Regions from separate parts of the Bradyrhizobium sp. SZCCHNS2022 genome, predicted to be linked through region 2. Evidence: predicted binding sites of a transcription regulator. Region 2 holds the regulator's gene; each other region holds the start of a gene.

Region 1 (3,276 bases), 5.0 Mb from region 2:
CAACGTGGCAAACTGAACGCCAGACCATCATCCCGCATTGCACTACCTCCGCGGGGTTGCACTAAGCGGGATGACGCTTAACAGGACTTTAGAGCGGTATTTTAGTCTAGTTCCATGATTGACGGACGGTAAAAATTTACTCTACGTGGCGCGGGCGCCTGACAGCGAACGCAGGTTGAATCCGGCGATCATCCGGACGTACGCGCCCGCGCGCGCTCTTCTGTCACCGGCGCGACCTCGACGGTGGCGTTGCCGAGCGCGCGGTCGCGCTCGAAGATCAGGCGCACGCGCTGGCCGACCGGCGTCAAACCGATGAGGTTGCGGACCTGCGTCGCGCTGCGCACGGGCGTGTCGTTGGCCTTCACGATGACGTCGCCCTTGCGCAGTCCCGCCCGCTCGGCCGGCGAGCCCGCGGTCACGTCGGCGACGCGCGCCCCGACGACGCGGCCATCCGCCGGCGAGTCCAGATCGAGCAGGGTGACACCGATGCGGCCGCGATCGACCCGGCCGTTGGCAACCAGCTGCTCCATGACCCGCCGCGCCATGTTGATCGGCACCGCGAAGCCGATGCCGACATTGCCGCCGCCGGGCGAGATGATCGCGGTGTTGATGCCGACCAGCTCGCCGCGCAGATTGATCAGCGCGCCGCCGGAATTGCCGGGATTGATCGCCGCATCGGTCTGGATGAAATCCTCATAGCCCTGCTTGCCGAGGCCGGTGCGCCCGAGCGCGCTGACGAGGCCCGAGGTGACGGTCTGTCCAAGGCCGAACGGGTTGCCGACGGCGATCACGAAGTCGCCGACTTCCAATGCGTCGCTGTCGCCGAGCGAAATGGCCCTGAGCTCGTTCGGGTCCTTGATCTGCAGCAGCGCGATGTCGGTGGCGGGATCGCGTCCAACCAGACGGGCGGAGAACTTACGGCCGTCCTTGGTGCGGATCTGCGCCGTGGTGACGTGCTCGACGACATGGTTGGCGGTCATCACGTAGCCGCGCTGCGCATCGACGATAACGCCAGAGCCGGTGGCGCTGATCTGCTTCTCGACCTGCTTGGGCACGTCGAAGAAGTCGCGGAACAGCGGGTCCTGATACAGCGGATTGTCCTGCCGGACCTTGCCCTCGACCGAGATGTTGACGACGGCCGGCGTCACTTCCTTCACCAGCGGCGCCAGCGTCGGCACGCGGCCGAGCTTGAGGTCGGGGATCTGGGCGAGAGCAGGGGCAGACAGGAGGGAGAGCACGATCGCCGGCAGCAGGACCAAAGGCCGGACACAACGCAGAAGCTGCATCGTTTTTTCCTCGACGGAAGGGGAGCGGATTTTGGCGCTGGTAAAACTGGTCAGGAGGGCTGTCCCGGTCAAGAGCCACCCTGGCAATCGTTCCCACCGAGTGCCAAAAATTTTGCGTGACCCTCTTGAACCAAAAGTTCGGCTTTCCTAGGTCGTTCACCGCCCGGGGGCCTCAGGGGACCCGAGGCTTATGACATCGCTGAACTGTGAAGGAGGATGTGCATGCATTTCCGTCCATTGCACGACCGCGTGCTCGTGCGCCGTATCGATGCCGAGGAGAAGACCAAGGGCGGCATCATCATTCCCGACACCGCCAAGGAGAAGCCGCAGGAGGGCGAGATCGTCGCCGCGGGCCCTGGCGCGCGGAATGAGCAGGGGCAACTAGTGCCGCTCGACGTCAAGCCGGGTGACCGCGTGCTGTTCGGCAAATGGTCGGGCACCGAGGTGAAGATCGACGGCAAGGATCTCCTGATCATGAAGGAGAGCGACCTGCTCGGCATCATCGACGCCCCCGTCGCGGCGAAGAAGGCCGCGTGATTCCTCGGAACTGACAGTCATTAGAGAAAGGAGACGACGAACATGGCTGCCAAGGACGTGAAGTTTTCCACCGACGCGCGCGACCGCATGCTGCGCGGCGTCGACATCCTCGCCAATGCCGTGAAGGTCACGCTCGGTCCCAAGGGCCGCAACGTCGTGATCGAGAAATCGTTCGGCGCGCCGCGCATCACCAAGGACGGCGTGACGGTCGCCAAGGAGATCGAGCTGGAGGACAAGTTCGAGAACATGGGCGCGCAGATGGTGCGCGAAGTGGCCTCGAAGACCGCCGATCTCGCCGGCGACGGCACCACCACCGCGACCGTGCTTGCGCAGGCGATCGTGAGGGAAGGCGCGAAGTCGGTCGCCGCCGGCATGAACCCGATGGACCTCAAGCGCGGCATCGATCTTGCGGTCGAGGCCATCGTCAAGGACCTCAAGGCGCACGCCAGGAAGATCACCAGCAATGACGAGATCGCGCAGGTCGGCACGATCTCGGCCAATGGCGACAACGAGATCGGCCGCTTCCTCGCCGAGGCCATGCAGAAGGTCGGCAATGAGGGCGTGATCACGGTGGAGGAGGCGAAGAGCCTCGACACCGAACTCGAAGTGGTCGAGGGCATGCAGTTCGACCGCGGCTACGTCTCGCCGTATTTCGTCACCAACTCCGAGAAGATGCGGGTCGAGCTCGAGGATCCCTACATCCTGATCCATGAGAAGAAGCTGTCGGGCCTGCAGACCATGCTGCCGCTACTCGAGGCCGTGGTGCAGTCCGGCAAGCCGCTCTTGATCGTCGCCGAGGACGTCGAGGGCGAGGCGCTGGCGACGCTGGTCGTCAACAAGCTACGCGGCGGTCTGAAGATCGCGGCCGTCAAGGCGCCGGGCTTCGGCGATCGCCGCAAGGCGATGCTGGAGGACATCGCGATCCTGACCGGCGGCACCACGATCTCCGAGGATCTCGGCATCAAGCTGGAGAACGTGACGCTGTCGATGCTCGGCCGCGCCAAGAAGGTCGTGATCGACAAGGAGAACACCACGATCGTCGACGGCGCCGGCGCCAAGAAGGACATCGAGGCGCGGACGCAGCAGATCAGGCTGCAGATCGAGGAGACCACCTCCGACTACGACCGCGAGAAGCTGCAGGAGCGGCTGGCCAAGCTCGCCGGCGGCGTCGCTGTGATCCGGGTCGGCGGTGCTACCGAGATCGAGGTCAAGGAGCGGAAGGACCGCGTCGACGATGCGCTGCACGCCACCCGCGCCGCAGTGGAGGAGGGCATACTGCCCGGCGGCGGCGTGGCGCTGCTGCGCGCGACCAAGGTGCTCGACGGCGTCAAGACCGCCAACGCCGACCAGAAGGCCGGCGTCGACATCATCAGGCGCGCCATCCAGGTGCCGGTGCGGCAGATCGTGCAGAATGCCGGCGACGATGGCTCGCTGGTGGTCGGCAAGCTGCTGG
Region 2 (3,276 bases):
CGAGCTCGCCGGCCGAAACCGCCTCGATGCCGTAGGGCGCCAGCAGCTCGCGCATCTCGGCGAGCTTGCCGGGATTATGGGTCGCAATGACGATGCGGCCGGTGAGCTTGCGGTGGCTGCTGCTCACGCGACCGCCATCTTCTGCAAATCGACCAGCCGGGCGACGCCCTTGCGTGCCAGCGCCATCAGCGCCAGGAACTCGGCCTCGGTGAACGGGGTCTTCTCCGCCGTGCCCTGCACCTCGATGATGCGGCCGTCGCCGGTCATGACGAAATTGGCGTCCGTCTCGGCCTCGGAATCCTCGGCATAGTCGAGATCGAGCACCGGCGTGCCGTTGTAGATGCCGCAGGAGATCGCGGCGACGTTGGCGCGCAGCACCTCGGTCTTGATCATGTTGCGCGACTTCATCCAGCGGATGCAGTCGGCCAGCGCGACCCAGGCGCCGGTGATCGAGGCGGTGCGGGTGCCGCCATCGGCCTGCAGCACGTCGCAATCGACCGTGATCTGGCGCTCGCCGAGCGCTTCCAGGTCGATCGCGGTGCGCAGCGAGCGGCCGATCAGGCGCTGGATCTCGACGGTGCGCCCGGTCTGCTTGCCGGCCGAGGCCTCGCGCCGGGTCCGCTCCAGCGTGGCGCGCGGCAACATGCCGTATTCGGCGGTAATCCAGCCGCGCCCCTGGCCCTTGAGCCAGGGCGGCAGCCTGTCCTCGAGCGTGGCGGTGACCAGGACATGGGTGTCGCCGAACTTCACCAGGCAGGAGCCCTCGGCATATTTGACGACGCCGCGTTCCAGGCTCACGGCCCGCAATTCATCCGGTGCACGGCGGCTCGGCCGCATGATTCTCTCCGTAAAAAGGCAGAAGGCCCATCTGATCGGCCTTGTAGGAGCCGGGACCCGCAGCGGCAAGGGCATAATCGGGCGCGAATCAGCGCCGGAGCACCCGCTCAAGATCGGCTTGCCACCGAGCCGCCGCATGGCCAAATTACATGCAGATGGGTGAGGAGGATATCTGGTGGCCCACCACGATCCGATCAACCTGATGACACCGCCCGCGGGGCTCGCGCAGCTCAATGAGCGGTCGCGCGAGATCTTTCGCCAGATCGTCGAGAGCTACCTCGCGACCGGCGAGCCCGTCGGCTCGCGCAACATTTCGCGGCTGATCGCGGTTCCCTTGTCGCCGGCCTCCGTGCGCAACGTGATGGCCGATCTGGAGCAGCTCGGCCTGATCTATGCGCCGCATACCTCGGCCGGCCGGCTGCCGACCGAAGCGGGCTTGCGCTTCTTCGTCGACGCCCTGATGCAGGTCGGCGACATGACCGAGGCCGAGCGGCAGGCGATCCAGAGCCAGCTTGCCTCCGTCGGCCGCGCCCAGTCGGTGGAAGCAGCGCTCGACGAGGCGCTGACGCGGCTGTCCGGCCTCACCCGTGCCGCCGCCGTGGTTCTCACCGCCAAGTCCAACACGCGGCTGAAGCACATCGAATTCGTCCGCCTGGAGCCGGAGCGCGCGCTGGTCGTGCTGGTCGGCGAGGACGGTCAGGTCGAAAACCGCGTGCTGACGCTGCCGCCCGGCGTGCCGTCCTCGGCGCTCACCGAGGCCGCCAATTTCCTCAATTCGCGGATTCGCGGACGGACCCTGGCGGAAGCCCGGCTCGAGCTCGAGACGGCGCTGGCGCGCGACCGGGCCGAGCTCGATCAGCTGACGCAAAAGGTGATCGCCGCAGGAGTCGCCAGCTGGTCGGGCGGTGACAGCGACGACCGTCAGCTCATCGTGCGTGGTCACGCCAATCTGCTCGAGGATCTGCATGCACTCGAAGATCTCGAACGCGTCCGCCGGTTGTTCGACGATCTCGAGACCAAGCGCGGCGTCGTCGATCTGCTCGGGCGTGCGGAGAGCGCGGAAGGTGTTCGCATCTTCATCGGCTCGGAGAACAAGCTGTTCTCGCTGTCCGGCTCGTCGACGATCGTCTCGCCTTATTCGGACGCCACCGGACGCATCGTCGGCGTGCTCGGCGTCATCGGCCCGACCCGCCTGAACTATGCCCGCGTGATTCCGACCGTCGATTACGCGGCACGTCTGGTCAGCCGTCTGTTGGGCGGCTGACATTCGACATGGTTAACCCGCAAAGGGCGCCGCCGTCAGGCCGTGCTTGATTTTCCGCGCCCAAAGCACGATATCCCGCCCATATCACAAACCCGTCAGCCGAACTTGCGAGTCTGTCAATGACCGATCCCGACCTGCACAAGAACGATCCGGAAAACCCGGCGCAGGCCAGCGAACCCGTGGTCTCCAAACCTTACATCATGCCTGACGACCCCGAGACCGGCTCAGCGGAGGCTCTCGCCAAGGAGGCCGCCGAAGCACGCGACAGGATGCTGCGCACGCTGGCCGAGATGGAGAACCTGCGCAAGCGGACCGCCCGCGAGGTCGCGGACGCGCGGATGTACGGCATCACCGGTTTCGCGCGCGACGTGCTCGACATCGCCGACAATCTGCAGCGCGCGCTCGATGCCGTGCCGGCGGAAACGCGGGACAATGCCGATCCCGGCCTGAAGTCGTTGATCGAGGGCGTCGAGCTCACCGAGCGCTCGCTGCTCAACACGCTGGAGAAGAACGGCGTCAAGAAGTTCGATCCGACAGGGCAGAAGTTCGATCCCAACTTCCAGCAGGCGATGTACGAGGTCCCGGATGCGTCGGTGCCGTCGGGCACCGTGGTGCAAGTCGTCCAGGCCGGCTTCATGATCGGCGAGCGTATCCTGCGCCCGGCGCTGGTCGGCGTCTCCAAGGGCGGCGCCAAGGCGGCGCCGGCGGCCGGCAACGACCAGTCGAACAGCGCGGCCTGACGCGGCCGCTGCTGCGGTTTTGACGCCAAGCTTCATTTGAAGACGAGAGGCGCCGATCCGGAATCGGATGCGGCGCCTCAATGCCGTCTGACTTGGCATGTGTCGGCGTTGCCGCCGCCACCAGACAGATCCCCGGCACCGGCAAATTGCGCCTTAACCAACCTCCGCTAGCGTCAGGCCGACTCTCGCAGAGGACCGTTCCATGAGCTCCCAGTTCGAAGCTGTGACGCGCCAGTCGCTGGCTCCGCCGGCGCGTGAGCGGCTGGCCATGACGCCGTGGCTGATGATCGGCGCCGTGTTCATCATCGCCATCCTGCTGCGCCAGGTCGTTCCGTTGAATACCGACGTCAGCTGGCTGCTGGTGGTCGGCGAGCGCATGCTGGACGGCCAGAAGCTTTATCGCGACATCATCGAGATCAATCCGCCGATGGCGGC
Region 3 (3,276 bases), 1.5 Mb from region 2:
GTCGAAGCCGAAGGTCTCGGACTTCTCGTCCAGGATCTTGCCGACCACGATCGAGCCCTCGACGCCGGCGTTCTCGGAGATCTGGCGGATCGGAGCCTCGAGCGCCTTCAGCACGATGTTGATGCCGGCCTGGACGTCCGAATTGGCGTTGGTGATGCGGCCGACCGCCTTCTTGGCGCGCAGCAGCGCGACGCCGCCGCCGGGGACGATGCCTTCCTGCACCGCGGCGCGGGTCGCGTTGAGGGCGTCCTCGACGCGGTCCTTCTTCTCCTTGACCTCGATCTCGGTCGCACCGCCGACGCGGATCACCGCGACGCCGCCGGCGAGCTTGGCCAGACGCTCCTGCAGCTTCTCACGGTCGTAGTCCGAGGTGGTCTCCTCGATCTGCGCCTTGATCTGGCCGACGCGCGCCTCGATGTCGGCCTTCTTGCCGGCGCCGTTGACGATCGTGGTGTTCTCCTTGTCGATCACGACCTTCTTGGCGCGGCCGAGCATCTTGATCGTGACGTTCTCGAGCTTCATGCCGAGATCTTCCGAGATCAGCTGACCGCCGGTCAGGATCGCGATGTCCTCGAGCATGGCCTTGCGGCGGTCACCGAAGCCCGGCGCCTTGACGGCGGCGACCTTGAGGCCGCCGCGCAGGCGGTTGACGACCAGGGTGGCCAGCGCCTCGCCCTCGACGTCCTCGGCGATGATCAGCAGCGGACGGCCCGACTGCACAACGGCTTCGAGCACCGGCAGCATGGCCTGCAGGCCCGACAGCTTCTTCTCGTGCAAGAGCACGTAGACGTCGTCGAGCTCGGCGGTCATCTTCTCGGCGTTGGTGACGAAGTAGGGCGAGAGATAGCCGCGGTCGAACTTCATGCCTTCGACGATGTCGACCTCGGTATCGAGCGACTTGTTCTCCTCGACCGTGATCACGCCCTCGTTGCCGACCTTCTGCATCGCCTGGGCGATCATCTTGCCGATCGCGGCGTCGCCATTGGCGGAGATGGTGCCGACCTGGGCGACCTCGGAGGAGGCCGCGACCGGCTTGGCGCGCTTCTCGATGTCCTTGATGACGGCGGCCACCGCGATGTCGATGCCGCGCTTGAGGTCCATCGGGTTCATGCCGGCGGCAACCGCCTTGGCACCCTCGCGGACGATGGCCTGGGCCAGCACGGTCGCGGTGGTGGTGCCGTCACCGGCGGTGTCGTTGGTCTTGGAGGCGACCTCGCGCAGCATCTGCGCGCCCATGTTCTCGAACTTGTCCTCCAGCTCGATCTCCTTGGCGACGGTGACGCCGTCCTTGGTGATGCGCGGAGCGCCGAAGCTCTTCTCGATGACGACGTTGCGGCCCTTCGGGCCGAGCGTCACCTTGACGGCGTTGGCGAGAATGTCGACGCCGCGCAGCATGCGGTCGCGTGCGTCGCCGGCAAATTTGACGTCCTTGGCTGCCATTTGAAATCTCTCCTCGAGTGGACCTCGACGGCCAGGGGCGTGATCGCCCGACTGTTGCCTGAACGAGGTTGCAAAGCGCTAGTGGCCCGGGGCGGCGGCGAGGCCCCCCAGGCGGTTCGGATCAGGCGACCACGCCCATGATGTCGGACTCCTTCATGATCAGGAGCTCCTCGCCGTCCAGCTTGACCTCGGTACCGGACCACTTGCCGAACAGCACGCGATCGCCGACCTTGACGTCGATCGGGATCAGCTTGCCGCTCTCGTCGCGGCCGCCCGGGCCGACGGCGACGACTTCGCCCTGCGAGGGCTTTTCCTTGGCGGAATCGGGAATGATGATGCCGCCCTTGGTCTTCTCTTCGGCGTCGATGCGCTTAACCACGACGCGATCATGCAGGGGACGAAACTTCGATTTGGCCATGACGGATCCCTTTGCGGGTGCTTTGGTAGGTTGCTGTCGGAGGAAATCTGAATGCGGCCACAATTGGCGCCCAACTGGGCCACCAACCGGGCGCGCAGCTTTAGCAATCGTGCCCTCCGAGTGCTAAAGACCGCTCGGGGAAATATGGCTTGCCGCTGTTCCTGTCAAGCAAAGGCCGGCGGTTAAGCCCTTCTTGAGGCTGTTAGGGGATGTTGAACCGGGCCAGACATGTTAGTGGAGCGGCGTCGTCATCCGACGTCGTTGCTCTGACGCGCGTTTTGCGCTTGGTTGCCGGACGGGGCAGCCATGATCTTGTTCCTAAGGGGATGCCATGACGAGTTCACGGTGCGCGCGGCCGATTGCCACTCTCGGTATCGCGTCGGCGCTCACGATCTTCCTGGCGGGGTGCGGCGGTGGCTTCAATCTGTCGCCGAGCCGCCCGATGGAGACCGAGGCGCCGGTCGAGCCGGAGGTGCCGGCAACGATTCGGGCCGAGGATCTCGTGGGCAAATGGGGTCTCGCGGCCTACAACAATCCCAATGACCGCGCGCGCACCGAGAAGATGGCGCTGGCGCAGTGCAAGCAGCCCTATACGATCGGGGCCGGAACGTCCGGCGGCGTCGTGATGCATCTGGCCGACCAGGCCACTCCGCAGGAACTCCGGCTGAAGGGCTCGGCCAGCGGCAAGAACTACATCGGTCCGGCCGGACCGCCCGGCGGCGAGCAGGACCGCGAGGTGGTCTCCTTCGACGGCCGGGTGCTGATCACCCGCTTCATCGACAAGGACGCGGCTACCCGTTACCAGACGATGGTCTATGTCCGCTGCGGACCACGGGCCTGAGATCCAGGCAGGGATCCCGCAACGGTCGACAAACGAAAAACGCCGGCGGTTCCGCCGGCGTTTTTGTCGGGTGCCATCTCCTGCCGGATCGCTGCCCGGCGCAGGGAATGAGCTCAGTTGAACAACGCGTCGATGTCGTCCTGCGAGGCGTGGCCGACATCACCCTCCGCCTTCGGGCCGTTCAGCAGCCTGGCGTCTCCCTCGCGGGTGTCGACGATCGGCGGCACATGCGCCTTGATGGCGTCGACGCCACCCCAGATGTCCATCATCACCACGATGTGGTGCTCGATGAACTTCATCGTGGTCATGACCTTGTTGATGCGCTGGCCGGTCAGGTCCTGGAAGTTGCAGGCCTCGAAGATCGAGACCACGCGCTCTTGGATCTCTTCGCTCAGAATCCTCTGCTGATCGGCCGAGTCCACCTTGGCGAGCGCGCTCGCGGCCTGGTCGATCGCTTCGGCGGCTTCGAGGATCTGCTGGGTGGCCTGCTCCGTGCCGCCGACGACCGCGCCGAGCTCACCGTTGACCTTGGCCATCTCCTCGCCGTTGAAGCTCTTGGCGTGGAGCGTCGCGATCT

The links. The regulator HrcA, encoded in region 2, represses chaperone genes, less so after heat shock. The targets are predictions, from matches to a motif close to GTTAGCACTCNCNNNNNGNGAGTGCTAAC.
Region 1: groES (co-chaperone GroES) is a predicted target of HrcA. The motif match lies at 1,366-1,394, and genes of this name have one in related genera.
Region 3: groES (co-chaperone GroES) is a predicted target of HrcA. The motif match lies at 1,958-1,986, and genes of this name have one in related genera.

The regions. Positions count from the first base shown of each region.
Region 1 covers NZ_JAUHHZ010000001.1:840,817-844,092, forward strand. Annotated here, with positions in the region: gene QXZ94_RS03620 (GGDEF domain-containing protein) at 1-38, opposite strand, end outside; gene QXZ94_RS03625 (trypsin-like peptidase domain-containing protein) at 189-1,286, opposite strand; gene groES (co-chaperone GroES) at 1,509-1,823, shown strand; gene groL (chaperonin GroEL) at 1,866-3,276, shown strand, end outside.
Region 2 covers NZ_JAUHHZ010000001.1:5,835,286-5,838,561, reverse strand. Annotated here, with positions in the region: gene rdgB (RdgB/HAM1 family non-canonical purine NTP pyrophosphatase) at 1-127, opposite strand, end outside; gene rph (ribonuclease PH) at 124-837, opposite strand; gene hrcA (heat-inducible transcriptional repressor HrcA) at 1,013-2,101, shown strand; gene grpE (nucleotide exchange factor GrpE) at 2,221-2,841, shown strand; gene QXZ94_RS26075 (hypothetical protein) at 3,044-3,276, shown strand, end outside.
Region 3 covers NZ_JAUHHZ010000001.1:4,376,791-4,380,066, reverse strand. Annotated here, with positions in the region: gene groL (chaperonin GroEL) at 1-1,440, opposite strand, end outside; gene groES (co-chaperone GroES) at 1,562-1,858, opposite strand; gene QXZ94_RS19685 (hypothetical protein) at 2,190-2,699, shown strand; gene QXZ94_RS19680 (protein phosphatase CheZ) at 2,813-3,276, opposite strand, start outside.